Regions from separate parts of the Fictibacillus sp. b24 genome, predicted to be linked through region 2. Evidence: riboswitches for the same ligand, from Rfam matches in the RefSeq annotation. Region 2 holds a riboswitch; each other region holds the start of a gene.
What was found. A riboswitch is a leader RNA that binds a small molecule or an ion and turns the genes downstream of it on or off. The one in region 2 is predicted to bind S-adenosylmethionine.
Positions count from the first base shown of each region.

Region 1 (10,330 bases), 910 kb from region 2:
ATGGATTGAAGTTTACGACTGTCCAGGGCAATATGACAGATTTGTCTTGTTTTGCAGATGAACAGTTTGATATGATTATCCACCCTGTATCCAATTTATTTATTGAAGACGTCAAACCACTGTGGAAAGAGGCGACTCGTGTTTTAAAAGAGGGTGGCGTTCTGATCGCTGGTTTTGTAAATCCACTTCTGTTCATTTTTGACGATGAGCAAGAGATGCAAGGGAATTTGGAAGTGAGGCACTCTGTTCCGTCTTCAAGCATCTCTCATTTAACCGAAGCGGAGATACTAGCATACAGACAGTCCAATGAAACAATTGAGTTCAGCCATACACTTGAAGACCAGATCCAAGGCCAGATAGACGTGGGATTTGTTATTACCGGTTTGTATGAAGATGACTTTGGGGGTCATAGGATGCTAGATTCATATATTAAAACGTTTATTGCGACAAGAGCAGTGAAAATGAGAATAGAATAGCTGAACAACAAAAATAGCTTGGAGATATCGTCCAAGCTATTTTTTACTATTAAACTGTAGTCCGAGGATGGCTAAATATTAGACTTGCGGAATTATAGTGAAAACTCGCGGGATTAAGCCAAGAACTCGCGGAATTAAGTTCGTAATTCGCGGAATTATCTCCTAAATTTCCGGAATTATTACGTGTTATACCAATGACGTATAAGTGAAGAGCCGTTTTACGAACTGATTCTTCAACTATTTTTGTGCTATCTTACGCTAAATGCTATTTTTCTTATTTTCTTCTAAAATGGCAAGCTGCTTTTTAATCTCTGACAACTCTTTCCGTATAATTTTCACCTTTTTTGAATCATCAATCCCCGTTCTTACGGCATAATGGATAATCGCAAATAACAAGAAAAATCCGGAAAGCACTAAAAAAATCTCCATATTTTTACCCCCATGAATCAGTTGATTCCCACTCTTCCCGAAGGATACCCATCCTGATGGAGTCATAGTATTCTCCGTTGTAATACCGGCACTTTCTCATCCTGCCTTCCATCGTCATGCCTAACTTTTCGCCCACTTTAATCATGCGTTCGTTGCCTGACCAAGTGGTATAACCGACACGCACTATTGGCATCGTGTTAAACAAATGGCTGATCCATAAACGGATAGCCCTTGTTCTGTAACCTCCGCTCCAGAAATGCGGGTTGTAAATGCCGATTCCCATCTCTAGCCATTTGGAAGGTTCGTGCTCCCAATAATAACTTACAGTTCCTATGAGTTCGCCGTTTACTTTAATAGCCCATCGTTTGTCTTGGTTCACGTAGTGCTCTTTGTTCCACATGAACTCATCATATGGCACGCGCTTGTGCTCAAAGTAAGGAGCGTCCCACTTTTTCCATTCTGGTGCTTCCTCTTTATAAATGAGTTCCCATAGCTTGGGAAGATCTTTTTCAGTAATGGGCCGAATGGTTAAGTTTTTATCTTGATATGACATTCAGTTCCTCCGCCTATTTTTATGAACAAATCTATATCTTTTATGATACCATTATTTGTAAAGGGAGAACGATCCATTTCACATTTTGGGGGAACAGAAAAACAATGAAACTTAAAATCATACATACGAACGATCTGCACAGTAATTTCGATAACTTTGCAAAAGCCGTAACTCTTATTAAGCAGCATAAAGACGAGCATACCCTTCTGCTTGAAGCTGGGGATTTTGCGGATTTTAAAAGTATTGAATTGCAGGGGACAAGAGGGATTGCAGCTGTTGAATTATTAGAGGCTGTTGGCTATGACGCGATAACCGTGGGCAATAACGAGATGTTTAACGGTGTGGATACACTTCAGCATATGGCTACGAAAAGCTCCGTTCCGTTTATTAGCAACAATCTTTTTAGAAGGGATACGACAAAAATTCAGGGTGTTCATCAAAGTGTTATTTTACATAAAAACGGACTGCGAATCTTGATTACAGGTGCATCGCCTGATCTTGGCGCATTTAACGAAGGACTAGGCGTACATAATGAGAATTATATTATTGCGATAGCAAATGAAATGGAAAAAAACCGCGGGAACTATGATTTGTGCATCCTGCTTAACCATGTTGGAACGGTGGCAGACCTCGATCTCGCTAAAGAAATTGATGGCATTGATGTTATCGTTTCTTCTCATGACCACCAGCTGTTTTCTGAAGCGAAAATTGTGAATGAAACATTCATCGTGAGCGCAGGGAACTATGGCGAGCACATTGGCGTGCTGGAGATTGAAGTGGACGGGGAAAGTAAGAAGCTTCTTCATTCTGCGGTCTTCAGCACGAAGGATATTGAAGCAGACAAAGAGATTACAAAAATTTTAGAAGTAAATAGAGAAAAAGCGATCGAGAAGTTGAGAAAGCCTCTTTATGCTGTGGACCAGCCCCTTTGGCACGATGTGATAGCGGAGAATCCAATCACCAACTTAATCGCAGACGGTTTGAAGGACATGATGAATACGGACTTAGGTCTAATCAACAGTGGAATCGTAAACGCTGGTGTCTTTCAATACGTGTCCGATAAAAAGTTAATTGAAGTGTGTCCTTCGCCACTTAACCCAACTTCATTCGAGATTCAAGGAAAGTACATTTGGATGGCAATTCAACAGTCACTCGACGTACAGCATTGTTTGCTTGATGGCAGGGGTCCTGGTTTTCGCGGGAAATACGTCGGAGGACTTCATGTCTCAGGTGCGACAGTCGTACATGATAGCGGACGAGTTCTTGAGATTAAATTGGGTGACACTCCGCTTGAAGAGGAAAAATGGTATACGGTGGCAACCTCTGATTATTTGCAGCGCGGATCAGGCTATCCATCTCTTGCAAACAATAAAAACGAGTTTTATCGACCAGAAGAAATAAAAGAAGTGATTAAAATCTATGCCAACAAGCAGGAGTTTGTACAACGTGCCTTTGTGACGAGATTAACAGAACATCAGCAATCTGTGGAGGTGGGAAATCTCGATGACAACTTCACAACCTATTAAAATTGTGATTGGTGCTGGCGTTTACAATAACAATCCAGGCTGGCTTCACACACAGGAAGAGGAACTGAATCTGCTTGATGAGAGCAAGTGGGAGGAAAGGTTTGAGAGAAATTCAATCTCTGCCATTCTCGCAGAGCACGTATGGGAGCATCTAACATTCGAAGAGGGAGTACAGGCTGCTAAAATTTGTTATGACTTTTTGAAACCTTCTGGCTACATTCGCTGTGCGGTTCCTGACGGTTTTTTTCGAGATGATGAGTATCAGAGCATGGTACAGATTGGTGGTCCTGGACCCCTTGATCATCCAGCTAGCAGCCATAAGATTGTTCATACTTACCAAACGTTACAGAAGCTCTTTGCGAAAGCGGGGTTTGATGTTCAGTTGTTGGAATACTTTGATGAGCATGGTGATTTTCATGATCATGAATGGGACGGAAAAGACGGTGTAATTTTCCGCTCAAAACACTACGATCCGAGAAATCAGGGCGGAAGTCTCAAGTTTCCTTCACTGATTGTGGATGCTATAAAACGCTAACTTTTACAAAAAAAACGAGCATCCTGTAACGGAAATCAACCACTTCCAAAAGCAACAAATTTTTTTCCAAATCAGCCTAAATAAAATAATGACGTTGTTCATATATGTTAACAAGGGGGGTTACGTATGGAGAAGTGTGTGTATTTCAATGATTCCTTTTTCTCTTCAGGAAGAACAGATATTTATAATGGTTCCCAAGAAAAGCTAGGTGAACTTGATTTGAAAAGTGCATTCTCTTCAAGTGTGAATGTGGAGAATGAAAAAGGAGAGGTCGTTGTTGAAGGTGCCTTTCCGTTTTTTTCGAGCAGATGGATCATCACCCAGGCTGATGGGACGGAATTGGGTGAGGTGAAGTCTTCATTTGCATTTTTTTCAAAGCGTTATCGATACTCAACCAATGACCATACGTACGAAATTGAGTCCCCTGCCTTTTCAAAAGAATACACCATCCTTGATGACAATAAGGCGGAAGTGGCGACCTTCAAAAAAGTAAGCGGCTTCTTTCAATCAGCAGCATATGAATTAATGAATCATTCGGATGTATTGCGAACAGAAGAACTGATCGCCGTTGTTATGGGCGTTAACGCGATTGAAAAACGCAAACAATCTAGTGCAGGCGGCGTGAATGGAGGGGCTTAACCTCCGCTTTATTATAAATTGATGTAAAAAAGAAGCTTTCACTCTGATGATGCGCATTTTAGAGTGATTGCTTCTTTTTTAGTCCATTATTGTACGCTCGAAAAAAACACTTTGAGGAAATGTTCGTTTTAAACGAACACATATATTTACACTTGCTCTCCCTCAACTTATTTCCAAGGTAAATAGAAATAATTCCGGGTATAGAATAAATAATTCCGCGGATAGCCTCAATATATCCGTGTATAAAATAATTTATCCGTTTTTCGACACGAATCAACAATTGCCATCGTCCTAAATAACGAGGACGAAGCGGTATAAATCATCATACAATCTCAGTCAACATTCTACTCCGTAATCCCAGCCTGAACGATTTCCACTTTTACTTTTACGTTGATTGGGATATCGGGATATTGTTTTTCCCACTGCTCAAAATTAAATCCTCTCCTTCGGCTCCGCGCCAGATCGCCTAAGCCGATGGGATCTACGTTCCACTTTTGGAGCTTATCAACCATTTTGTTAATTTTCTCACTCATTTCTTTTTCAGTTGCCCGTTCAAGCTGTTCGACAAGAGGTGGTTTACTGACAGGGATTTTCGGTGCTTCACTTATACGCCCTTTAATTTTAACCACGATGTCGATTGCAGGAGAATTTCTAACATTTTTAAAATGGTACTCTGCTTTTGACGAGATGTTTTGAATAGTGAAGAAACGATCTTTGGTAAATTTCACTTCATAAATCCCTTTTTCAAACGATTCCATCATCAGCTTAAGCATAAAGGAATCTTCAAGGTTAAGTTGACCAACCATCTTATCATCTTTTAAGATCGCGGTTCCTTTCAACCTGATACGATCGCCTTGTTTTTCTAATAACGGCAAGTTAGGATCCATTCCTTTTCCGTAAAAGGTGTACAAGAAACGGTGAAGATTGGAATCTGGGATATTAGAAAGCATATTTTGCTGTAAAAGCTGGAACAGGTATTTGGAAGGTGTTTCACTTAGTGGGTACTTCTGATCCAACAGCGGTTTCGTACTTCCCTGAACGACAGCCAAGTATAGATCACGTCCTAAAGCAGGATCACGTTGAAGGGTATCTACCAAATTATAGATTCCTTTTTCCGCTAAACGATTATCATACAATGCAACTTCTAAACGGCCGACTTGAAAAGGCTTTGGCGATTCGGCTTGTTCGAGAGCTCTCGCCATTTTACTCGTATGTGTTATTGTAGTAAACACTTGAGAAATCGGCGGTACATCTTCTCCACTTTGAGGAATGGCGACCATCGCGTTTAATTTAACTTTGTTTTTAGAGTGATAATCATAGCCGACCGCTGATACGAGCTGGATGTCTTCTAGAATTCGTTTACTCGGAAAACAACCTGTGAGTAAAACTATTGAAAAGATAATGACAAGATATTTTTTAACCATGTTTTGTTTTCCTCGCTTTTGTCAAAATAAGCTGGATCACAAAAAGGAACGGAATGTAGAAGTACAGAATGTAAAAGCCAATATTAGAAACACTGCTGTTCAGAATGTCAACCTGCTGCCGATCGATGACAAGGATACATGAAATAAAGACGACTAAAAGTAATGCTCGTAACGCACTTTTTTGTTTGATTTTATATAATCGCTGTAGTCCGCGGCTGACAGACCACAACCCGATACATATGTTGGGCAAGATAACGAAAAGCCAGAGTGCGATTCCTGCATATTCAAAACGCTGTGCAAAGGGAAGGTCCACGATTTTCCAAAGAGTGAGTGTTGCCCAGATTGTATGCTGCAGCTGCTCTTGGTTGTAATAAACAAACGAAACGAATATGGTGATAAAATAGGTGAACACCGTAAAAAGATTGCCAAAGTGTGCCCATTTTTGAGACTTTTCTGGTTGTTTCAGAAACGGCAGGTACAGTAAGATCATTTCAAATCCTAAGTAATTAAGAGTAACGCCTTTCGTTGCCGCTAAGATCTCAGTGATCGAATGATCAAAAATAGGCAAAAGATTTGTATAATGAGCATCTTTAAGAGCGTAATATTTTAATAAAAATAGAGGCAGTGTTATGAAAAATCCTAACACCGAAAGTCCAGCAACAACTCGTATACCCCCGACTACAAATGAATAGGCAAGCACCAAAAAGAGGATGGAGATTACCTCCGTCCCGAGCTCTGGGAACATCCAGATTTGAATCACTTCGATATAAGTTCTTAGAATGGTTATAACTGTTGAGATGAAATACAGCAGCAATAGAAAACTTAGCAGACCCCCAACCCATCTTCCGAACAAATTACGATGAACCCCAATAATATCAGTATTCTCTTTTAAAAGAATGCGATAAATCATCCAAATGATGATGTTGAATGATAAGCCTCCAAGCACAACTGCGATCCAGGCGTCATGACCTGCAGATTTTGCAATGTAACGCTCGAAGCCAAGGATACCGACACCAACCTGCATCGTAGTGACCAAGTAAAACACCATATAGGGTGATATCTGTTTGTTTTCACTAATCTGAGACATACATACCCCTCTTTTTTAGTCCTCTATATCATGCTTTTCATTTGCGCGCTTCTTATTCATCCTTTTTTTATCGCTAGGTCTTAATGAGTCTGGACGGTTGAATTGTGAACTGAACGGCATACGAATGAGCGCATCTTTCAAATCGTTCGTACGCAGCGGATAAAGTGGCGCTATATAAGGCCTGCCAAGTGAAGTTAATTTCAACAGATGAGCCAAGATAAAAGCAAAGCAAATTGTTACACCAAGTACACCTAAAAATTGAGCAAACAATAAAAAGGGAAAGCGCAGCAGACGGATCGTGTTACTCATCTGATAAACAGGTGTTGTAAAAGATGCGAGGGCGGCTAACGCGACAATGATCAAGAGAACATTACTCGTGAGTCCAGCTTGAACAGCAGCAGTTCCGATAACGATACCGCCTACGATCCCGATCGTCTGACCGACTTTAGTTGGCAGTCTCGCTCCTGCCTCGCGCAGCAGTTCGATTGAAAGTTCTAATACCATTGCCTCAAGGATAGGCGGAAAAGGTATATCATTTCGTGACGCCACAAGTGTCGCCAACAAATTTTCAGGAATCATCTCATAATGAAACGTTAAAACCGCGACATAAAGCGGTGTGGATAATACGGAAAACATGACTGCCATCAAACGGATCAAACGAAAAGCGGAAGCTAATACCCAGTTTAGGAAGTAGTCTTCAAAGGCTGAGAAAAACTCAACGATTGTTGTTGGTCCTGTCAGTGCATGTGGTGAACCGTCCGCCATTATTGCGACTTTTCCTTCCGCCAGTACACTCGCCACACGATCAGGACGTTCTGTGTCAATCAGCTGTGGAAAAGGTGAGTTTCCATTGTCTGAAATCATTTGGTTGATAAAAGAGCTGTCTACTACATGATCATATTCAATATCATTGACTCGTTGGATTGCCGTATTTACATTTTCACGATCAGCGATTCCATCTATGTAGATAATGGCAACTCTTGTTTTCGTGAGTTTACCAACGCGCACCTCTTTAACTATAAACTCTGGAATCGGCAGTCTTTTTCGTATGAGATTCAAGTTCGTATCGAGTGATTCTACGAATGCTTCTTTAGGACCAACTACGCTGAACTCGGTTTCTGGAATCGAAATTTGCCTATTTTCTGTTGAAAGACTGGGTATCAACAGACACTCTGTATCCTCTTTATTCATCTGTAAAAGAATAAAGCCTTCTGTTACCTTGTTTGCGATATCACGAACATCATTCGTTTTTACTATGCCATCTAAAGGCAAGTGTTTCTGTACATCATCTAGATTTTTAAGGGGAAGATCTGTGATATAAGGTAATAAATCTCGGTGAACAAATTCTGGGTTTACGAGAGTTTTATAATATGAGATATAAAATGTGCTCGCAGATGATTGTTTAACGGTTGAAAAGTCGGCAGAAGCACTTAATTTTTGCATCAACTCTTGAAAAGTTAAAGAATCTTGATTATTGGTCTGTTTTTGTTCTGGCTGTTTTTTCTTTTTCTTAAAAAAGTTCACGTGCGGCACCCACTCGTTTTTGAAGTAAGTTATTTTCCTAGCATTTCCTCTGGATTTAATAATATTCTTTGTGTGCGAGGTTGTCGGTTTTATCTCCCTTAAGAGAAAAGGTGAGTGAATTGCCATTGCTGCAACGCCAGAATTAAGAAACACAAGGAGTTCAGAATAATTCGAAAAAAGTGTTTGACATTACATGGATTTCCTGTAATAATACAAAGTAATTTGATATGAACACTCTTATTAAGAGCAGGTGGAGGGAATTAGCCCTATGAAACCCGGCAACCATTCGTACTGAATAGTCAGTATGAAAACGGTGCTAAATCTAACAGCGGTCACGCTGAGAGATGAGAGGAAATCGGATCTTTTTTCGAGAAGCCTTCTGTCTCTTTTATGAGCTCAGAAGGCTTTTTGCATGCTGCCTCTTGAAGAGTTTTTATCAAATAAAAATATAGAGAACTAGAGGATAGGGGATTAGATCATGAAAAGAATCATTCAAGTTTTACTCGCAAGTTTGGCAGTGTTTGTGTTAACAGCTTGTGGATCATCAGCAGCAAATGGCGGGGAGAAAACCGAAAAGCTCGTCGTTGGGGCATCGAACGTACCGCATGCTGAAATCTTAGAAGAAGCAAAACCGCTTTTAAAAGAAAAAGGAATTGACCTAGAAATCGTAAAATTCCAAGATTACATTCTGCCGAACAAATCACTTTATGAAAAAGAAATCGATGCGAACTACTTTCAGCACATTCCATATTTAACACAGCAGGTGAAAGACAATCCAAAGTACAAGTTTGAAAACGCAGGTGCTGTTCACCTCGAGCCGATGGGAGTATATTCGAAAAGACATAAGTCATTGAAGGATCTTCCGAATGGCGCGAAAATTATCTTAAGTAACTCAGTAGCTGAGCACGGTCGAATTCTTTCCATTTTTGAAGCAGAAGGACTAATCAAGCTTAAAGAAGGAAAAGGCTATGAAGCGCAGCTAAGCGATATTGTAGAAAATCCGAAGAACTTAGAATTTGTGGCAGACATTGACCCAGGCCTTTTAACGAAGGCATATGAACACGATGAAGGCGATGCGATTGTGATCAACACAAACTTTGCGATTGATGCTGATCTGAATCCAAAAAAAGATTCTATCGCACTAGAAGGGTCTGAATCACCATTTGCGAACATCATCACGGTTCGTGAAGGAGACAAAGATAAAAAAGCGATCAAAGCTTTGCTTGAAGTGCTTCACTCTAAAGAGATCACAGACTTTATCGACAAAGAGTATAAAGGGTCTGTACTTGCCGTTACAGAATAAGAGAAGAAGAAGCTGTCACGAAGGGGAATCGTCCTTCATGGCGGCTTCTTTTATTTGAAATTTAATTTACGCAAACGAAAGCAAGTACAATAGAAGAGTTTCCGCTAATGCTTTGCTATAATCAAATGTAATCAGACATTGCTGTGGAAGGAAGAAATGAAGTGAGAAGAAGGTATCATATGATGATTTGCCTAACGATGCTCATCGTACTTTTAACGGCATGCGGAGGACAGGGGCAAGATCAATCGAACAAACAAAAAACACAAGACAGAGTTGAACTTACCATATCAGCTGCAGCTAGTTTGCAGTATGTGTTAAATGAAATCGCAGCCGTCTATGAAAAAGAACATCCGAATGTAAAGATTACATATAACTTTGGAGCATCAGGAGCACTGCAGCAGCAGATCGCACAAGGTGCACCTGTTGATCTGTTCTTCTCAGCAGCAGAAGATAAATATGATGAACTTGTAAAAGAGGGATTCATCGAGGGAAACTCAGGAACAGATCTTTTGCGTAACGAATTGGTGCTAATCGTTTCAACCAACTCAAAAATAAATGGGTTTGGGGATTTACCGAAAGCCGACCGAATATCAATCGGAACGCCAGTGTCTGTGCCAGCTGGAACGTATGCGAAAGAAACGCTTGAAAGCTTAAATCTATGGAACGAGATCGAAAAGAAAATGGTCTATGCCAAAGATGTGCGTCAAGTATTAACCTATGTAGAAACGGGAAACGTAGACGCTGGAATTGTTTATAAAACAGATGCCGTGATCTCGGATAAAGTGAAAATTGCAGCAACCGCAAGCGAGCAAACGCATTCACCTATCGTCTACC
Region 1 covers NZ_JAUCES010000005.1:2,718,226-2,728,555, reverse strand. Annotated here, with positions in the region: gene QUF49_RS14165 (class I SAM-dependent methyltransferase) at 1-476, shown strand, start outside; gene QUF49_RS14160 (hypothetical protein) at 735-905, opposite strand; gene QUF49_RS14155 (GNAT family N-acetyltransferase) at 910-1,458, opposite strand; gene QUF49_RS14150 (bifunctional metallophosphatase/5'-nucleotidase) at 1,563-2,984, shown strand; gene QUF49_RS14145 (class I SAM-dependent methyltransferase) at 2,962-3,519, shown strand; gene QUF49_RS14140 (hypothetical protein) at 3,646-4,158, shown strand; gene QUF49_RS14135 (Ger(x)C family spore germination protein) at 4,503-5,582, opposite strand; gene QUF49_RS14130 (GerAB/ArcD/ProY family transporter) at 5,575-6,669, opposite strand; gene QUF49_RS14125 (spore germination protein) at 6,685-8,193, opposite strand; SAM riboswitch class I at 8,428-8,544, shown strand; gene QUF49_RS14120 (MetQ/NlpA family ABC transporter substrate-binding protein) at 8,672-9,496, shown strand; gene modA (molybdate ABC transporter substrate-binding protein) at 9,658-10,330, shown strand, end outside.
Region 1: linked by a shared signal. The riboswitch ahead of QUF49_RS14120 (MetQ/NlpA family ABC transporter substrate-binding protein) and the one ahead of QUF49_RS09400 (homocysteine synthase) in region 2 are both predicted to bind S-adenosylmethionine.

Region 2 (10,330 bases):
GTCTGTCTGCGGCTGGTCAATAATAGTTCGAATGGCACCGCTTGTACCAATCGTGACAGCAATTTCACCTTTGCCAATCGCATTGACTCCAAGGTTAGATAATACACCATCACTGGCTCCAATAATAAATGGTGTCTCTGGATTTATACCAATCTGTTTCGCTAAATCTAAATGACAATTTGTGAAAACAGCAGTTGTAGGGACTAAGTTAGAGAGTTGATCACGTGTGATACCTGCGATTTTTAAGGCCTCTTCATCCCAATCCAACTTTTTTAAGTTCATTAAACCCATCGCCGAAGCTAAAGAATGATCAACAACATATTCATTAAACAACTTTTTGAAAATGTACTCTTTAATTCCTATATATTTTTTAGCATTGGCAGCAATTTCAGGTTGTTCATTTACAATCCATGAGATTTTGCTTAATGGACTCATCGGATGAATCGGTGTACCCGTTACTTTGTATATTTCATGACCATTCAGTTCTTCTTTTATCTTCCTAGCCCAAGCTTCACTTCGATTATCTGCCCATGTAATGCAAGGTGTTAATGGCTGATCGTTATGATCCATCGCAATAACGCTATGCATGGCACTGCTAAATGAGATAAACAAAATCTCTTCAGGTGAACATTTTGACTGATTTACAACATTTGTAAGGGTTTGCAAAACTGTTTGGAAAATTTGTTCTGGATCTTGAACAGCTGTTGAAATATCAGGAGTATGAAGCGGGTAACCGATATTTTCTTGTGCAATCACCTCACCATTTTCACTAAACATAACAGCCTTCGTACTTGTGGTACCGATGTCGACTCCTACCATATAGCTTTTTCTTTGCTGTGTACCGTCGATATCTAACATTTGTTTACTCCTTTTCTTGCTCCCTTGCTCTTGATAGCATTTGTTGTGACATCCATAGATCATCTACTTTTCCTTGTACATCATCAAAGTTTTGATGCAGTGATTGAATCATGACGTCTCTGTTTTTTGAAGAGATGGCATCGATATAAAGTTCATGGTTTTTCATGATACGGGAAAGATCATCGTACTTTTCATTAAAATGCATGCGCATTGATAATAAAATGAAACTTTCCATTACTGGTTTTGTGTTATTCCAGATCATCGTAATGTAGGAATGATCGATAGCGCGAATGATTGTTTCATGAAATAAGACATCCTGAAAGGCGAACTCATCCGCGTCTTTGTATTTCATAGCAATTTGCATCATTTCTAAAATCTTGTTGAGCTCTGTCACTAATTCCGTAGTGTCCTTTTTAACAAGACGTTCAAAAACAAATGTCTCGATCATCAATCGTACATCGTATATTTCTTCAACTTCTTTTTCTGTTATTCCAGTGACAACTGCACCCATGCGTTCTAATCGAATAAGATTTTCGCTTGCAAGAACCTTTAACGCTTCACGAATAGGTGAGCGGCTTACATTATATTCAGCAGCTAATTTATTTTCAGAGAGTATGGTACCGCTTTCAATCAGCCCGGAAATGATTCGCATTCTTAGCTCGCATGTTACACGCTCACCAGTTGAGGCTTTAGATAACCATTTTGCAGGATAAAGAGAATCCTTTGATTCGTTCAATAAAATAACCTCCTTTAATAGAACGAGTATACTTGTATACAAGTATTATAGTACATGCTTATGAAAATGCAAGCGCTTTATTTTTAAGTGTTATGAATCAAAATGTGGATGCTAGTTCGCTTTAGGTGAAGATGATGATTGTAAACGTGGGAAAAGAAGTACTACGGTTGTAAAGGAAGGATTCTCGGTGGTATGGATTTTAGAGTTTCAGGTGGTCACGCTGGATCTACCGGTGAAAATGATTACTTTACAGGTGGTCACGGAGAATGTACAGGTGGAATCGACTACTTCACAGGTGGTCACAGCACTTTTATCGGCGAACGTGTAATAGATAGGAGAACACGTACCGTAAAATCCGTTGACCGATGAATGGTAAAAAGTAGTTTTATAATAATAGTTAAAGAAGTATACCTACTATTCTTAATTAAAACAGCTCAGAGCAAAGATGCTCTGAGCTGTTCTAACATTACAATCCACTCGGGGAAAGAGCGATCGCTTTCAGTGCGTGATCAAGATCATAGATAAGGTCATCCACTGTCTCTATACCGATTGAAAGACGAATTAACTCGGGTGAAACACCTGATTTTCTTTGTTCTTCTTCTGATAATTGCTGGTGTGTTGTACTCGCAGGATGGATAATCAGCGATTTAGAATCTCCAACATTTGCAAGGTGAGAGAAGATGCTGACATTTTCAATTAATTTTTTACCTTCCTCAACACCGCCTTTAACACCAAACGTAAGAATTGCACCCGCTCCTTTTGGCAAGTATTTTTGAGCGAGTTCATAATAAGGACTGCTCGGTAAGCCCGCATAATTGACCCAGTCAACGGATGGATGGTTTTCTAAGAACTTTGCTACTTTTAATGTATTTTCTACGTGTCTTTCAATACGAAGAGCTAGCGTTTCTAGCCCTTGGATGAATAAGAACGAGTTGAACGGTGCTATGGAAGATCCTAAGTCACGCAGCAGCTGCACGCGAGCTTTTAAAATATACGCAAGCGGACCGAATGCTTCCGTGTACACGATTCCTTTATAGCTTGGATCTGGCTCTGTCAGACCTGGAAACTTACCGTTGCTCCAGTCAAATTTTCCAGAGTCTATGATTACACCACCGACTGATGTTCCGTGACCGCCAATAAATTTCGTTGCGGAGTGAACAACGATATCTGCTCCATGTTCGATCGGACGGCATAGGTAAGGAGTAGCCAGTGTGTTATCTACAATAAGTGGAACTCCCGCATCATGTGCAATGTCAGCAATTGCTTGAATATCGGCTACATCAATTTTGGGATTTCCGATCGTCTCAATGTAGACTGCTTTTGTTTTTTCCGTAATCGCATCTTTAAGCGATTGAAGATTATCGATCTCAGCAAAATTTGTTTGGATACCGAGTTTTGGAAGCGTTACAGAGAAAAGATTATACGTCCCGCCATAAAGGGAAGTGGATGCAACAATCTCATCACCGGAACCTGCGATATTGAAGATGGCATTTGTGATGGCAGCCTGACCAGACGCAAGGGCAAGTGCACCAACACCACCTTCAAGTTTAGCGATTGTTTGCTCAAATGCATCTTGCGTCGGATTCATCAAACGCGTGTAGATGTTCCCGAACTCTTTTAATGCAAATAAGTTAGCCGCATGTTCTGTAGAGTTGAACTGATAGGATGTGGTTTGATAGATCGGAACGGCTCGAGCACCTGTCGTTGGATCTACTTTTTGTCCTTCATGCAGTGAAATGGTTTCAAATCCATACTGTCTTGCTTCGCTTTTAGTTTGGTCGCTCATTTTCAAATCTCTCCTCAGCATTTTAAATTTTTTAGCATTCAATTTAAATTCAGTTTCAACTTATCCAACAAAAAAGACCTCTTCCAAAAGAAGAGGTCCCGATGATTTCACACGATCGAAGTCTCATCTTTCAGAACGTTAATTGTTCTGCTGAAATTAGCACCATGCGTGTACGCTGGTTGCCGGGCTTCATAGGGTCAGTCCCTCCGCCTCTCTGGATAAGAAGATTTGAATATTGAATTAAGATTTATAATACATAGCTCATAATCAATAGTCAACAGAATTTTTTAAAAATTTCGGATTTTTATTTTCAGGATTGCTTTTTACAGCATAGATAATCCCAACAGCCCAAAAGGCAGCAAGAACAAAGTAGATTGAGAACATAGTATCGGAAGACAGTCCAACTGTAAGAAGGAGTGTTCGAATATTGGTGATGATGATTAATCCTCCCACTAGAACGCCTAAGATATGTGAAGGGATCAAGCGGACAAGCCAAGCTGCAATTGGAGCTGCAATTACTCCGCCAGCCATTAGGGCTCCTACCCAAAGCCATTCGACTTGTTCCCAGCCTAGCGAAATAAAGAAACCGATGGAAGCAGACACTGCTACAGCGAACTCACTCGTATCGACAGAACCAATCACTTTTCTTGTTTTCATATCCTGCTTTGCCATAAGGACTGGAGTTGTGACAGGACCCCATCCGCCACCGCCTGTAGCATCTAAAAATCCTGCTAACAAACCAAGCGGCAGAAGTTGTTTTTTTGTAAAAGGCTTACTCGCGGCTGCTCGTTTTTCACCAAGCTTAAAAAGAAAACGATACAGAATATAGACACCCAGCAAAATAAGAAAGATTGAAATATAGGGCTTTACTACATCTCCAGGAAGGCTGCTTAAAAAACATGCTCCTATAAAAGCACCGATAGAACCAGGCAGGATTAAACGAAGTACAACCTGGCGATCAACATTTCCAAACTTAATGTGAGAAATTCCTGATGCTGCCGTTGTAACGACTTCTGCTAGATGGACAGATGCCGAGGCAGCCGCAGGGGCAATCCCTGCTACTAATAACAAAGATGTTGAAGTTACTCCATATGCCATTCCAAGTGAACCATCAATCAACTGTGCAGCAAGTCCGATTAAAGCTAATACGATTAACTTTTTCATACTTTTCCTCCTCAAAATAAAAAGGCCCTTAACAAGTGATGTTAAGAGCCTTCGGTTTTCCGATCAGCGATGCGGATGAAATTTTAGTTATTACTATATGTTCCAAAAAGACAAAATGTCAACTGTTTGTTTAAATATTTTGTAAAAAAAGAAAAATTAAAAAATAGGTCTTGATATCCCCTTCAGATGTGATATGATTTTTAAAAATTAAACTCTTATCAAGAGTGGTGAAGGGATCTGGCCCGATGAAACCCGGCAACCTGCGATCGTAAGGTGCTAACTCCAGCAGAATGTTTTTACATTTTGGAAGATAAGGTAATACGTTTACCTCCACTATCTTTCCGAAATGGGAAGGTTTTTTTGTTTTTGTAAGAGATATTTGATTTAAAAAGGGAGGCAGTGGAGTGGCGAACGAAAATAGTGCAAACGATTTTCTTCCTCAGCTGCAAAAAATGCTGAGCAATATCAAATTTGGATCCATTACTTTGATCGTGCAAGATGGAAAAGTAATTCAGCTTGAAAAAAACGAGAAGGTAAGAATTAAATAATGCGCTGACTAGAAAACTAGAGGCGGTTTTAACGAATGGGCACAGCCCTAAAAACGTTAAAGCCGCTTTTTTGATGGCAAAAAGGAGGTAAGGCATTGCTAACATACGAGACATGGGAGGACAAAACTCAAGATTTTGATAGTGAAAACTCTACAAAAGGCGCACTAAATGTTTTGAAGTGGGCTTATGAAACATACAACGAGGAGCTGGTTTATGCTTGCAGTTTTGGTATAGAAGGAAGCGTCCTAGTTGATCTTGTTCATCAAGTGAAGCCAGATGCACAAATCGTGTTTCTAGATACGCACCTTCATTTTCAAGAAACGTATGAAGTCATCGAGGCAGCTAAGAAAAGATACCCTTCACTTCGCATCAAACTGAAGTCCCCAGCTCTCTCACTAGAAGAACAAGCAAACAAACATGGTGATGAGCTATGGAAAGTTAATCCGAATCACTGCTGCGCGATTAGAAAAGTAATTCCTTTAGAAGAGGAGCTAAACGGAGTGACTGCCTGGCTCTCTGGACTGCGCCGTGAACAGTCTCCTACCCGGCAAAACACGCAATTCATTAACCGGGATGTACGATTTAAAAGTATTAAGATTTGCCCGCTCATTCATTGGACTTGGAAAGACATTTGGCGTTACGCACACAAAAATGATTTGCCGTATAACAAACTTCACGATAACGGCTATCCGAGTATAGGATGCGAGCCATGTACACAGACAGCAAAAACCGCAGATGACCTTCGTTCTGGACGATGGTCAGGGACTGAGAAGCTAGAATGCGGACTTCATCAAAGCCAATAAAAAGATGATCTGGAGGAGAGAACGTATGAGTACAATACTGCCCCACGGGGGAAAACTGATTAATCGTTATCAGCCTGACACATCATATCACCACATACAAAAAGAAATCACTCTCGATGCGACAGCACTTAGTGATCTTGAATTAATAGCTATAGGAGCATATAGTCCGTTAACAGGATTTTTAAATCAAGAAGACTATCAATCTGTTGTTCATGATATCAGGCTAAGTGATGGTACGGTTTGGAGTCTTCCGATCACGTTACCCGTTAATCGTGAAACAGCTGAAGGACTCAGCACAGGTGAAGAAGTTCGATTAACGTACGAAGGAGATACTTACGGTGTCCTGCTGGTTGGAGATATCTATTCTCCCATTAAGCAAATAGAAGCAGAGAAAGTCTACAAAACTACGGATTACGATCACCCTGGTGTAAAGAAATTGCTGGATCGTCCTTCTGTGTATATAGGCGGAGACATCACGCTTGTTAAACGTCCTGAGAAGAAAGAATGTAAAGCCTATCATCTCGATCCTAGTGATACGAGAAAGACTTTTAGGGATTTGGGTTGGAAAACCGTTGTTGGTTTTCAAACGAGAAATCCCGTTCACCGTGCACATGAATATATCCAAAAAACAGCGCTTGAAACAGTGGATGGTCTCTTCTTAAACCCGCTCGTGGGTGAAACAAAGTCTGATGATATACCAGCCGATGTTCGAATGGAAAGCTACCATGTTCTTTTGAAAAACTATTATCCGAGTGATCGTGTCTTCCTAGCTGTGTTTCCAGCCGCCATGCGCTATGCAGGTCCTCGTGAAGCGATTTTCCACGCTCTCGTTAGAAAAAATTATGGCTGCACACATTTTATAGTTGGCCGTGATCATGCAGGAGTAGGTAATTATTACGGGACATACGAAGCACAAGAAATCTTTTCACAGTTTACAGAGGATGAGATTGGAATACAAACACTTTTCTTTGAACACAGCTTTTTCTGCAAAAAATGTGAAGCAATGGCCTCTTCCAAAACGTGTCCTCACTCAAGTGAAGATCATGTGATTCTATCTGGAACAAAGGTACGAGAGCTGCTTCGTAATGGTGAACTGCCGCCTAGCACTTTTAGCCGTAAAGAAGTAGTAGAAGTCTTAATAAAAGGGCTAAGAGAACAGGAAGAAAAAGAGCGAAAAGGAGATTCAAATGAACAAACCACACAATATCATCTGGCATGATAGCTCGATTACAAAAGAAGATAGAAGAAAACAAAATAATCATTCCAGTTTTGTTCTTTGGTTTACTGGACTCTCTGGTTCTGGAAAGTCAACCATTGCTAATGCACTTGCAAAAGAACTGTACGATCGTGACATCCGTAACTATGTACTCGATGGAGACAACATACGTAATGGTTTAAACCGTGATCTATCCTTTTCCGATGAGGACAGAACGGAAAACATTCGCAGAATCTCTGAAGTTTCCAAGCTGTTTGTAGATAATGGAACCGTTGTGCTGACAGCATTTATCTCGCCATTCATACAAGATCGAGAGAAGGCAAAGGAAATTGTTTCAGAAGAAGAGTTTGTTGAAATCTTTATTGCTTGTCCAATTGAAGAATGTGAGAAAAGGGATCCAAAGGGATTATACAGCAAAGCGCGAAAAGGTGAAATCCGTGACTTTACTGGAATTGATTCACCTTACGAAGAACCGATATCACCTGCTCTTACCATTCATACAAACGAACAAGGTGTTATTGAGAGTGTTGAAATCATCTTAAACTATTTAAAAAACAGGAAGTTGATTTAACTAACGATAAAGGAGATCGAAAACGATGGCATATGAAAAAGCGTGGGCAGATAATCCGAAAATCAATAAAACAGAACAAAAAAAGCTCGTAAAAGATGGCTTGAAAATATTTGAAGATATTCCTCATTACGCACAAAATGGCTTTTCTTCTATTCCGAAAGAAGAATGGGATAGTTTCAAGTGGGCTGGCCTTTATCTGCAGCGTCCTAAAGAAGACGGATACTTTATGATGAGGGTTAATGTTCCCTCAGGAATTTTAAACTATGAACAAGTTAAAGCTCTTGCCCATATTTGCAAAGATTATGGCAGGTCTGTCTTTGATATAACGACGCGACAAGCTATCCAGTTTCATTGGCTGACGATTGAACAGATTCCTGACATTTTTAATCGGTTGGAAGCGGTTGGGTTATCGAGCGCTGGAGCATGTGGAGACATTACGCGAAACATTATGGGAAATCCAATTGCAGGCATCGATCCATATGAACTATTCGATACAACAGAGATCGTAAAAGAAGTATACGAGTTCTTTCAGCATAATGAAGATTTCTCTAACTTGCCGAGAAAATACAAAATGTCCATTAGTTCAAATGTGAACAATAGTGCTCATGCTGAAATTAACTGTGTGGCATTTACGCCCGCTTATAAAGAGGTTAAAGATAAAGAGATTCCAGGATTTCATATAAAAATCGGCGGCGGTCTATCATCTAGACCATTCTTAGCACAGCCGCTTGATGTGTTTATTGAACCGCATCAAGTAAAAGAGGTTTCTATCGCGATTACTACGATTTTCCGTGACTACGGATATCGGGAAAAGCGTCACCTTGCGCGCCTTAAATTTTTGATGGCGGATTGGGGACCGGAAAAATTTAAAGAAAAACTATTAGAATACACTGGACCCCTTCACTCTAAAGGAAAAGATGCGCTTAAAAAGTGGAACGGAGGCTACTTCTATGGTGTTCATCCACAAAAGCAAGAAGGGTTAAGTTATATCGGTTTTAACGTACCTGTTGGACGACTTCATGCTGATGAAGTATTAGAGCTTGCTGAAATTGCAAAGAAATACGGAAACGGTGAAATTCGAACGGTAAATTCTCAAAACTTGATTATTCCCAACGTTAAACACGAAAACGTCGAGTTGCTTTTACAAGAGGGTATTTTCAAACGCATCACCACACAGCCCTTATCTTTTATTGGGCATTCCGTTTCTTGTACTGGAATCGAGTATTGCAATTTAGCGCTCGTTGAAACGAAAGAGCGGATGCGCCGAATCGCAGAAGTTCTCGATCAAAGAATAGCCTTGGACGTTCCCGTTAGAATTCATATGGTAGGCTGCCCTAACTCATGCGGTCAGCGTCAGATCGCAGATATTGGCCTACAAGGCGTACTGTTAAAAACAAAAGAGAAAAAGATGGTTCAAGCCTTTGAGATTTATGTTGGAGGCACACTTGATGATGGAGGAAAGTTTAACGAAAAGCTAAAAGGAAAGTTTCATGCGGATTTGCTTGATGAAGTGTTGCTGCGCTTTCTTAAAACTTTTAAAGCTGCGAAACTTCCATCAGAAACCTTTTTTGAATATATAGACCGAGTTGGTATACAACAGCTTCAAAGTAATATTGACCAGATTGCTGAAGAATTAGAAGAAAAAGTCTCATAAAATGGGGGTCTCGCCATGTATCTTTACAGATTTGAAGTGATTTCAAAATCAACGATTATTCCTGTTGTGATAGCCGCTTCTACAGATGAACAGGCTTTTCAATTAGTTGACATAGAACTTGAGAAATATTTTTTGAAACAGCCTGATGTTGACGAGATCTCTCTTTATGAAAAGAAAAGAATTCGTACGGGCAACGGGTTCGTGCTTTATGAACGTGAAACGATATTAAATCCTTAAGGAGTGATGATGATGGGAAAAGTATATCTTGTCGGAGCTGGACCGGGTGATCCGGGATTGATAACTGTAAAAGGTCTTCGTTGTATAGAAGAAGCAGACGTTATTTTATATGATCGCTTAGTAAACAAAGAACTGCTCTCTTATGCAAAACCGGATTGCGATTTAATATATTGTGGTAAACTGCCAAACTACCATTTTATGAAACAAGAAACGATTAATAGCTTTTTAGTCAAACATGCTTTGAAAGGAAAAGTAGTTACGCGGCTAAAAGGCGGAGACCCATTTGTGTTTGGTAGAGGGGGAGAAGAAGCAGAAACGCTTGCAAAAAGTCGTATTCCGTTTGAGGTGATTCCTGGAATAACATCAGGCATTGCAGCACCAGCTTATGCAGGTATTCCTGTTACACATCGAAACATCGCTTCAAGCTTTGCGATCGTTACAGGTCATCGTAAAAAAGGTGAAGAAGATGAACTGAAATGGGAGAGTCTAGCGAACGGTATTGATACATTAGCGATCTATATGGGAGTGGGCAGCCTAGGTTATATTTGCAAGCAGTTGACGAAACACGGAAAAAGCAAAGAAACACCAGTTGCCCTTGTTCAATGGGGATCTTTAGAAAGTCAACGAACCGTTACAGGTACACTGGATACGATTGAGGAAATCGTGGTTAAAGAACAAATTGAGAATCCGAGCATGATTATTGTCGGTGAAGTTGTTCGTCTTCGCAGTGAACTGAAATGGTTTGAACAGCTGCATG
Region 2 covers NZ_JAUCES010000005.1:1,809,725-1,820,054, forward strand. Annotated here, with positions in the region: gene gntK (gluconokinase) at 1-819, opposite strand, end outside; gene QUF49_RS09390 (GntR family transcriptional regulator) at 863-1,594, opposite strand; gene QUF49_RS09395 (hypothetical protein) at 1,787-1,963, shown strand; gene QUF49_RS09400 (homocysteine synthase) at 2,061-3,380, opposite strand; SAM riboswitch class I at 3,501-3,605, opposite strand; gene QUF49_RS09405 (sulfite exporter TauE/SafE family protein) at 3,648-4,544, opposite strand; SAM riboswitch class I at 4,757-4,861, shown strand; gene QUF49_RS09410 (DUF2292 domain-containing protein) at 4,988-5,092, shown strand; gene QUF49_RS09415 (phosphoadenylyl-sulfate reductase) at 5,188-5,895, shown strand; gene sat (sulfate adenylyltransferase) at 5,921-7,114, shown strand; gene cysC (adenylyl-sulfate kinase) at 7,083-7,682, shown strand; gene QUF49_RS09430 (nitrite/sulfite reductase) at 7,708-9,336, shown strand; gene QUF49_RS09435 (DUF3906 family protein) at 9,352-9,573, shown strand; gene cobA (uroporphyrinogen-III C-methyltransferase) at 9,586-10,330, shown strand, end outside.

Region 3 (10,330 bases), 690 kb from region 2:
ACCTTCCCCAATATTCACCTAAGGAGGCTTTGCAAAAGGGTACACTTTGGCCAGCCTTTTACGATTATTACGAAAATCCATATGAAAGAAGGAGGTAGTTTCTGTGCAGCCAACTTTACCTCAAGAGTTCTATCAATGGATGGAGGAACTTCAAGCTGTTGATTTTGTTCTTGTTGAGCTTACTCTGTACCTAGATACACATCCACAAGATCAATCAGCGGTTCAGCAATTCAATCAATTTGCTAAACAGAGAAAACAAATTAAACGAGCGATCGAGTCAAAATACGGTCCGCTTCAACAATACGGAAACAGCTATTCTGGTATGCCCTGGAACTGGAGCGATGGACCATGGCCATGGCAGATATAGAAAAATAGGAGGTACGCTTGAATGTGGGTATATGAAAAGAAATTGCAATATCCTGTAAAAGTAACTTCATGTAATCCGACTCTTGCTAAATACTTAATCGAACAATATGGTGGTGCAGACGGAGAGCTCGCAGCTGCACTCCGCTATTTAAATCAGCGGTATACGATACCTGATAAAGTAATCGGGCTGCTAACAGATATCGGTACTGAAGAGTTTGCACATCTCGAGATGATTGCCACGATGATCTATAAACTGACAAAAGATGCTACTCCTGAACAATTAAAAGCTGCTGGGATTGCAGATCACTACGTTAATCACGACAGTGCACTGTTTTATCATAATGCAGCAGGTGTACCTTTTACCGCAAGCTACATAGCTGCCAAAGGGGATCCCATAGCCGATTTATATGAAGACATTGCAGCAGAAGAAAAAGCACGCGCAACCTATCAATGGATTATTAATATGTCTGATGACCCTGACCTTAATGACTCACTTCGCTTCTTGAGAGAGAGGGAGATTATTCACTCACAGCGTTTCCGTGAGGCAGTTGAAATATTAAAAGAAGAGCGTGACAGAAAAATATTTTTTTAAACCATCCTCGATGCAGGATGGTTTTTTTATAATAAATTCATACTGTCTTCATGTTCTCCTTACAATTGCCTTATATGATTAAATTAACAAACAAAACGAGAGGCAAGGGGGATATCTTTATGACAAAAGTAATTGATTGGCTTTATGAAAAAGAGTGTACATTTTTCCGGCTCATCAATGGAAGACTGCACAGGGATTCAATGGACCATTTCTTTCACTTATGGACACATCTTGGTGGTGCAACAGCTACCATATCTACAAGTATCTTGCTTCTGTTATTTCTCCCTATGCATTTAAAATCTTGGGGAATCGTTTGTATGCTTTCACTAATGATTAGCCACATTCCTGTTGCCATCTCTAAAAAAATGTATCCTCGAAAGCGGCCTTATTTAAGTCTTCCCGATACGAACATCGGCAACAACCCGCTAAAGGATCATTCATTTCCGTCTGGTCACACTACAGCTATCTTTTCAATCGTTACACCATTAATATTACTAAATCCGTTTCTGGGTATTTTCTTATTAGTCGCTGCACTTTTAGTAGCCATTTCTCGCATGTACTTAGGTCTGCACTATCCTTCTGATGTTCTTGCAGGAATGATTTTAGGAATCAGTTCCAGCTTCTTTTCTTTGTTTTTAGTAAATAGCTTTATCTTGCCTTACTTCTTATAAAAGGAGATGAGAAAATGAAGCTCGCTCTCTTTTCAGATACGTTCTACCCTCAAATTAATGGTGTTGCACGTACTTTAAAAAGACTTACTGATTACATGGAGAAGAATGATGTTGAATATAAAGTGATCATGCCCTCATTAGATGAGCTTCCTAAAATGGAATGTGATCAATATTATGCAATGAAAAGCCTGCCACTCTTTCTATACCCTGAGTGCAGGCTTGCCATTCCCCAACTGCGTGCGTTGAATAGTGAATTGAATAAATTTAATCCAGACCTCCTTCATATAGCTACTCCTTTTACTATTGGTCTATTTGGAATGCGTTACGGCAGGAAAGAGAACATTCCCATGGTCGCCTCTTATCACACCCATTTTGACCGTTACCTTGCATACTACCATCTTGAATTTCTATCACCCTTACTTTGGCGGTACCTTCAATGGTTTCATAGACACTTTGAAAAAAACTTTGTTCCAAGTCAAGAAACACGACAAATTCTGCACAGCAAAAGTTTTAAAAACGTAGAAATATGGTCAAGAGGAGTTGACTGTGCTATGTTCACACCTCATAAGCATGACACTTTCGTTCGAGAAAAATATAAGATCACAGAGAAGTATATCTTCTTGTATGTAGGAAGACTGGCTCCGGAAAAAGATTTAGAGATTCTGCATGAAATGATCAATAAACTGCCACCTGCATTAAGAGAAAATGTTCACTGGCTTATTGTTGGCGACGGTCCTAGCAGACACATTGTTGATCAATGGGAAAAAGAACACCTTAATGTAACATGTGCAGGCTATCTATCTGGTGAAGACCTTGCCGGTGTATATGCGGCAGCTGACCTTTTTGTATTTCCTTCTTCAACAGAAACATTCGGCAATGTTGTTTTAGAAGCAGCTGCATCTGGTTTGCCTGCGATTGTATCTAATCGTGGTGGTGTAAAAGAAATCGTTCAAGATGGGCTTACAGGAAGGATTTGTGAAGCTGGAAACGCAGAATCTTTCATACAGAACACAGTATCCATGTTGGATGACCCTCTGCTCTTACAATCTATGAAATTAAAAGCACGGAATTATGCGCTGACTCAATCTTGGTCAGTCATTTTTGGAAACCTGTTCATGCAATATGAAGAAGTTGCTTACAGACAAAACAAAAGCAAAACCATTATTGCTTAAAAAGAACCTATAAAACGAAGGATTACTCATTTTGAGGGAGTAAATCCTTTTTTTTGTGCTCTTCACTTGACGGTAATAGAGTCTGTTTATCGTTTATTGAGTCTAATTACAAATAATTGAGTCTAATTTTACTTTATTGAGTCTAAATACTAAATAATGAGTCTAATTTTACTTTATTGAGTCTAAATACTAAATAATGAGTCTTTCTTCAAATTTCGACACTTCTGCATGCATGAAAGCATAAAAAAACAGACTCCCTATAGAGGAAGTCTGTCTCATCATATCATTAAATATTAGCTTGTTTTTTAAGCTCTTCTGCTTTATCTGTTTTCTCCCAAGGAAGTTCAACATCTGTACGGCCAAAGTGACCATATGCAGCAGTTTGCTTGTAAATCGGACGACGAAGATCAAGCATCTTGATGATTCCAGCAGGACGTAGATCGAAGTTGTTGCGAACTAGTTCTACAAGAACTTCTTCAGATACTTTACCTGTTTCGAATGTGTTTACAGCGATTGATACCGGTTGAGCAACACCGATTGCATATGCAAGCTGAACTTCAACTTTGTCAGCAAGACCAGATGCAACGATGTTCTTCGCAACATAACGAGCAGCGTATGCAGCAGAACGGTCAACTTTTGTAGCATCCTTACCAGAGAATGCACCGCCACCGTGACGAGCATATCCACCGTAAGTATCAACAATGATCTTACGGCCAGTAAGACCAGCGTCACCTTGAGGTCCACCGATTACGAAACGGCCTGTTGGGTTGATAAAGTATTTTGTGTTTTCATCGATTAATTCAGCAGGAACAACTGGCTTGATTACTTTTTCTTTCACGTCTCTTTGAATTTCTTCAAGCGTGTTTTCCGGGTGATGCTGAGTAGAAATTACAATTGTATCAATACGAACGGGTTTATCGTTCTCATCATATTCAACTGTTACTTGAGTTTTTCCATCTGGACGCAAGTAAGGAATTTCTTCAGACTTACGAACTTCTGTAAGACGGCGAGATAATTTATGAGCTAGTGAGATTGGAAGAGGCATAAGCTCTTCTGTTTCGTTACAAGCAAATCCGAACATTAGACCTTGGTCACCTGCACCGATTGCTTCGATCTCAGCATCTGTCATTGAACCTTCTCTAGCTTCTAGAGCTTGGTCTACACCCATAGCGATATCAGCAGATTGCTCATCGATAGAAGTTAGTACTGCACACGTTTCAGAATCGAAACCATATTTCGCACGGTCATAACCGATTTCTTTAATTGTCTCACGAACTACTTTTGGGATATCTACATAAGTAGAAGTTGTGATCTCACCTGCAACAAGTACTAGACCTGTAGTTACAGATGTTTCACATGCTACACGAGCATTTGCATCATTGGCTAAAATTTCATCTAAAATCGCATCTGAGATTTGGTCACAGATCTTATCTGGATGTCCTTCTGTAACGGATTCAGATGTAAATAAACGACGACTAACTTTTTTGGACAAGTTAATATCCTCCCTTTAACTGCTTTCAGTATGATACGGTACTTTATTCTTATCTATTTTGCACAGTTTATGTTCTTTACTTGAAAAAGGCATAAAAAAAGCCCTTCCCTGTTTCACATACATTCACGAGGGAAAAGGTTTATAAATCCAAATGCCTTCAACCTCTTATTGTCCAAGGTTATTTTCACCTTGCAGGTTAGCACCTTTTCATTTCGAGTGGATCGTAATTCACCACTTTCATGTCGGTTGCTGGGTTTCATAGGGCCTGTCCCTCCACCTACTCAGAATAAGAGTAGCCGTTCTCGAAATATGATAGCGCAATGGTACACCTATGTCAATAGAAAACACTAGGAATATCAATAACTTTTGAGTGCTGAGATGTTATTGTTGAAAGCGTTTTTAATATGATGGATAATACTCGTTGAATTATGATCTTTTTTTGTGAAGTACGAACTTTTTTGATGCGCTTTCATAAAATAGTATACATTATTTAATTTAATGTGTTATACTAATTTTCGAATATATCACTCTAGGATAAAGGATGGTACTGTCTGATATGAATACTTTGGAATTTACGACAACCCTAAATGATCTTGTGACCCGTGGAACAACTCACCAGAACTTACCTGTTCCGGTTTTAGTAGAAAAATCTCTTAAGCGCAAAGAGGGCATCCTGACATCCACAGGAGCACTTCAAGCTACTACGGGGAAATACACAGGCCGTTCCCCTGAGGATAAATTTATCGTTGAAGACGCTTCTGTTAAAGATTCAATTGATTGGGGAAAAGTAAATAAGCCATTTTCACCTGAAAACTTTGATAAATTATACAAAAAAGTACTTCAATACTTAGGCAGCAAAGAGGAATTATTCGTATTCAAAGGGTTTGCTGGTGCAGACCGTGAGTATCGTCTTCCTATTCAAGTTATTAACGAGTACGCTTGGCATAACTTGTTTGCTCATCAAATGTTCGTACGCCCGAACCAAGATGAGCTGGCTGCACACGAATCACAATTCACGGTAGTTTCAGCACCTGGATTCCAAGCAAATCCAGCTGAAGATGGAACAAATTCCGAAACATTTATCATCATATCCTTCGAGAAACGCATCGTACTTATCGGTGGTACAGAATATGCCGGTGAGATTAAGAAATCCGTTTTCTCAGTTATGAATTTCATGCTTCCTGAAAAAGGGATTCTTTCTATGCATTGTTCAGCAAACGTTGGAAATGAAGGGGACGTTGCACTTTTCTTTGGTCTTTCTGGAACTGGAAAGACTACACTTTCCGCAGATCCAAACCGCCGTTTGATCGGTGATGATGAACACGGATGGGCTAACACAGGGGTCTTCAACATTGAGGGCGGATGTTACGCAAAAACAATCGATCTATCTAAAGAAAAAGAGCCGCAAATTTGGAATGCGATTCGTTTTGGAAGCGTACTAGAAAATGTCATGATCGATCCAGATTCCAGAGTAGCTGATTACAAGGACTCTACATTAACAGAAAATACACGAGCAGCTTATCCAGTAGATGCGATTCCAAATATTATTCAACCAAGTGTTGCAGGCCATCCGAACACGATCATCTTCTTAACGGCTGATGCATTCGGAGTATTGCCTCCAATCAGCAAACTAACTAAAGAACAAGCGATGTACCATTTCTTGTCTGGCTACACAAGTAAACTTGCTGGAACTGAAAGAGGTGTAACATCACCACAAGCAACGTTCTCTACTTGCTTCGGTGCACCTTTCCTTCCATTACCAGCAACAGTTTACGCTGAAATGCTTGGAAAGAAAATTGATCAGCACAATGTGCAAGTGTACCTCGTTAACACTGGCTGGTCTGGTGGAGAGTACGGTGTTGGAAGTCGTATGAACTTAGGACACACACGTGCAATGGTGCAGGCAGCATTAGAAGGTGAGCTAGCTTCTGTTGAAACCGTTGTAGATCCTATCTTCGGCCTTCATATCCCAACACATTGTCCTGGTGTACCTGATCAAGTTCTTCAACCGAAGAAAACTTGGGCAGACCAAGATCAATATGATGTGAAAGCAAAAGAACTTGCTGCTAAATTTAAAGCGAACTTCGAAAAGTTCAATTCCGTGTCATCTGAGATTTCACAAGCTGGACCATTGGTATAATAACAAAAAACAGCCTCCCTGTGTAATGAGGGGGCTGTTTTTTTGTATTTATTGGAAAGTTTTTATTGTAAAATGACATCGGTGTCGATTATAATAGTGACATGGATGTCAATTATATTTTAGGGGCTGATGAATTGGAACAATCTTCAGAAAAACTGCTTCAAAACAAACCGTATCGTTTTTTAATTTCTGCACAGTTAATTTCGAACCTTGGCGACTGGCTCTCTATCCTGGCCATTTTTACTCTTGTAGGGCTAAAATGGAATGCAACACCACTTGAAATTTCTTTGATTGTTTTGTCCCTCGCTATTCCCATGACATTATTAGGACCGATCTCTGGAGTTTTTGCTGATCGTTTAGAAAGAAAATACGTCATGATCGCATCTGATATCGCAAGAGGATTTGTCATTATGGGCTTGATTTTTGCAGATCAATTATGGCACATCTATACGTTATTATTCTTACTTGGGGTATGTTCTTCTATATTTAATCCCGCAAAAAACGGAAAACTTAAGGAAATCGTACCAAATCGGCATATGCAGCAAGCGGCATCTATAAGCTCATTGATTGAAAATGGCACAAAAATTATCGGTCCCGCATTAAGTGGTTTTCTTCTTGTGCTTTGGGATATTAAAATCATCTTTGTCATTGACTCGTTATCATTCTTTCTTTCTGCTCTTCTATTATTTAAAGTCCCAGTCAATCATTCCAAACTCCTCACTTCATCGACAGAAAATAAAGCTTCACAAAGTTTTACAAAAGAATTGAAAGATGGTTTTTTGTTTATAAGATCTGTTCCTTTCATTTTTTACGGAACAATATTAATGGCCGTGATGATGTTTGTGCTGCAGATGGCAGACTCACAGTTTGTTGTTTTATTTAGAGAACTTAAAGAAGTTTCCTCAAGCCTGATTGGAACAGTTATGGCAGCTTCAGGTGCTGGGTTTATTATTTCTGGTCTTTTACTAAGCAAGATCGAGGTAAAGAAAGCAGTGAACAGTATGATAGGCGGTTGTTTCATATTAGGAGCAGGTTTCGGAAGCATTGCTTTACTTACTTATTTCAACTTGCCGCTCCCCTTTGTATGGGCGTCTATCTTGGCCTGCATCGGCTCATTGGGAGCAGGATTCGTCTTTATTCCGTTTCAGTCAACCGTTATGAAGGAAACACCTTCTGAAATGAGCGGACGGACACTTGGCACAATCGGCAGCATCATGATGTTTTCGAGTTTGACAGGACCTCTCGCAGGTGGAATTCTAGGAAACTATTTAGGCGTCGTGCCTCTGTTTCTGGCAGCAGCTAGTGGATTATGCCTCATAAGTATGATAGCCTTTTTCTTAAGAAAACCATTCGGAAAGGAAAAAACAGAATATGTCACCGAAAGTAACAGAGAGTCACAAAGAGCAGCGGAGGCTCAGCATTCTTAATGCGGCTAAAGAGATATTTGCTAAAAAAGGATACGAAGCTTTTGTTATGCAAGATGTAATCGATGCTGTTGATTTGAGCAGAGGTGGCGTGTATTCTTATTTTTCCAATAAGGAAGATTTGTTTGAATCCGTCTTGCAGTCCATGAATGAATCGTTTAGTAATGGGGTTAAACAACTAGCTGATACCGATTCGATCTGGCAATCTCTTTTAAACGAATTTGAGAGCTATAAGGAGATTGAGGACAAACAAGATTCGATTACAGCTGTGCAAATTGAATTCTTTCTGATCAATCGAAGAGTACCAGAAAAAGCTGCTTATTTTAAAAATCGTTACAAATATGCGATTGATCAATTTGTTTGGCTGTTTCAGCAAGGGGTAGAAAAAGGAGAGTTCCAGCCAAAGTATCCTCTAGAATCAATCGCAAGATATTATATAACGTTTAACGACGGCATTCATATTTCAACCGTATTTGTTTCAAAACAAGATATTGATTACAACCAGCAAATTGACCTCTTCCTATCCCAAATCTCATACATGCTAGGCGTTAAACAAGAATAAACAGGAGCTGATTCTCATTCAGCTCCTGTTCCATGTTCCTTCATCCATTCGCATAACGCGTATGTAATTTTCCGGTTTTCTTTCGGCGGGAAGTAGTGCGTGTATTCGGGGTAGATCCAGGTTTCACATGGCTTCCCTAGCTCTTTTAACCTTTTTTCAATTTTACGTGTATGCTCCACACTTACGTTTTCATCTTTCATCCCGTGAATACAAAGCAATGGTGCCTCTAGTTCCCCTATATAATAGAGCGGTGATCTCCATTCAAATTCTTCCGGATATTTTTCTGGTGTTCCTCCAATAACCCGCTTCATCATTCTTCGTAAATCTTCTCTCTCTTCATACGTGATAGCCATATCCGTCACACCGCCCCACGTTACTACAGAGCGAATCTCAGGAAACTTTATAGCCGTAAAAAGAGCCATCGGTCCTCCCCTAGAAAAACCAAACACATGAATGTTATTTTCATCAACTTTTGGAAACTGTTTTAATACTTCAAAAGCAGCAAAAGCATCTGTTCGGTCTTCTCCAGCAAAATCCTCATTCCCCTCTCCGCCTTGGTTGCCTCGATAATAAGGTGCCATTACAATAAAACCTTGAGAAGCGAACTGAATGATTCGTGCAATTCTTACCATCCCTACCGATTTAATTCCGCCTCGAAGGTATAAAAACCCCGGGAAAGGTCCTTTCCCTTCTGGCAATGCTGCAAGTCCTTTAATTTTTAATCCATCATTTAAATAAGTGACAACATACAACCGAATTGTAGGATGTGGGGAAGGAAATCGATGCCACTCTATCATTTTTGCTTTTTTCATTCCAACACTCCTTGAAGTTTTAGTAGGCAAACACACATTTACAGCAATCACATACATTATTACATAAAAGTCATGACTTCATCCCTATTTGCAGGAGGATCAAATATGAAACTGATTAAAAGAAAATTAAGCATACTGTTCACATGTTTACTAGCCTTCTCCATGCTCTTAACAGGGTGCAACACTTCAAGCCCTAAACAAGAAAAAGTACGAATTGCAGAAGTAACCCGCTCTATCTTTTATGCCCCTCAATATGTTGCAATTGAAAAGGGATTTTTTAAAGACGAAGGTTTGGATGTAGAGCTAACAACCACTTGGGGCGGCGACAAAACGATGACTGCGTTATTGTCAGATGGTGCAGATGTTGCACTTGTTGGTTCTGAAACAACGATCTACGTACATGCTCAAGATTCTACAGATCCCGTTATTAATTTTGCACAGCTAACGCAAACAGACGGTACTTTTTTAGTGGCGCGTAAAAAACCAGAATTCTTTTCATGGGATCAGTTAAAAGGCAGTACGTTCTTAGGACAGCGTAAAGGCGGTATGCCGCAAATGGCTGGTGAATTTGGCCTTAAGAAGCATGGTATTGATCCCAAAAATGACTTAACGATGATTCAGAATATTGATTTTGCTAATATCGCTAACGCTTTTGCATCAGGCACAGGTGATTATGTTCAGCTATTCGAGCCTCAAGCAAGTCTTTTTGAACAAGAAGGAATCGGACACATCGTGGCATCGTTCGGAGCCGAATCAGGTAAGATTCCTTATACAACCTTTATGGCTAAAGAAAGCTACATGAAAGAAAACAAAGAAACTTTAGAGAAGTTTACAAAAGGTTTATATAAAGCACAACTCTGGGTCGAAAACCATTCTGCTGAAGAAATAGCTAAAGTGATCGCACCTTATTTTGAAGATACCCCTGTTGAACTAATCGAAACAGTTGTTGACCGCTATAAGAGTCAGCACAGCTTTGCGCTCAATCCTATTTTAGATGAAGAAGAATGGAATAATCTTCAGACGATTATGGATGAAGCTGGAGAGCTACCGAAAAAAGTGGATTATAAAGTTCTAGTAGACACTTCATTAGCAAAAGAAG
Region 3 covers NZ_JAUCES010000005.1:1,114,858-1,125,187, reverse strand. Annotated here, with positions in the region: gene QUF49_RS05685 (spore coat associated protein CotJA) at 1-98, shown strand, start outside; gene QUF49_RS05680 (spore coat protein CotJB) at 140-367, shown strand; gene cotJC (spore coat protein CotJC) at 389-958, shown strand; gene QUF49_RS05670 (phosphatase PAP2 family protein) at 1,078-1,629, shown strand; gene QUF49_RS05665 (glycosyltransferase family 4 protein) at 1,644-2,801, shown strand; gene metK (methionine adenosyltransferase) at 3,088-4,293, opposite strand; SAM riboswitch class I at 4,456-4,586, opposite strand; gene pckA (phosphoenolpyruvate carboxykinase (ATP)) at 4,850-6,433, shown strand; gene QUF49_RS05650 (MFS transporter) at 6,568-7,860, shown strand; gene QUF49_RS05645 (TetR family transcriptional regulator) at 7,805-8,419, shown strand; gene QUF49_RS05640 (alpha/beta hydrolase family protein) at 8,434-9,231, opposite strand; gene QUF49_RS05635 (ABC transporter substrate-binding protein) at 9,394-10,330, shown strand, end outside.
Region 3: linked by a shared signal. The riboswitch ahead of metK (methionine adenosyltransferase) and the one ahead of QUF49_RS09400 (homocysteine synthase) in region 2 are both predicted to bind S-adenosylmethionine.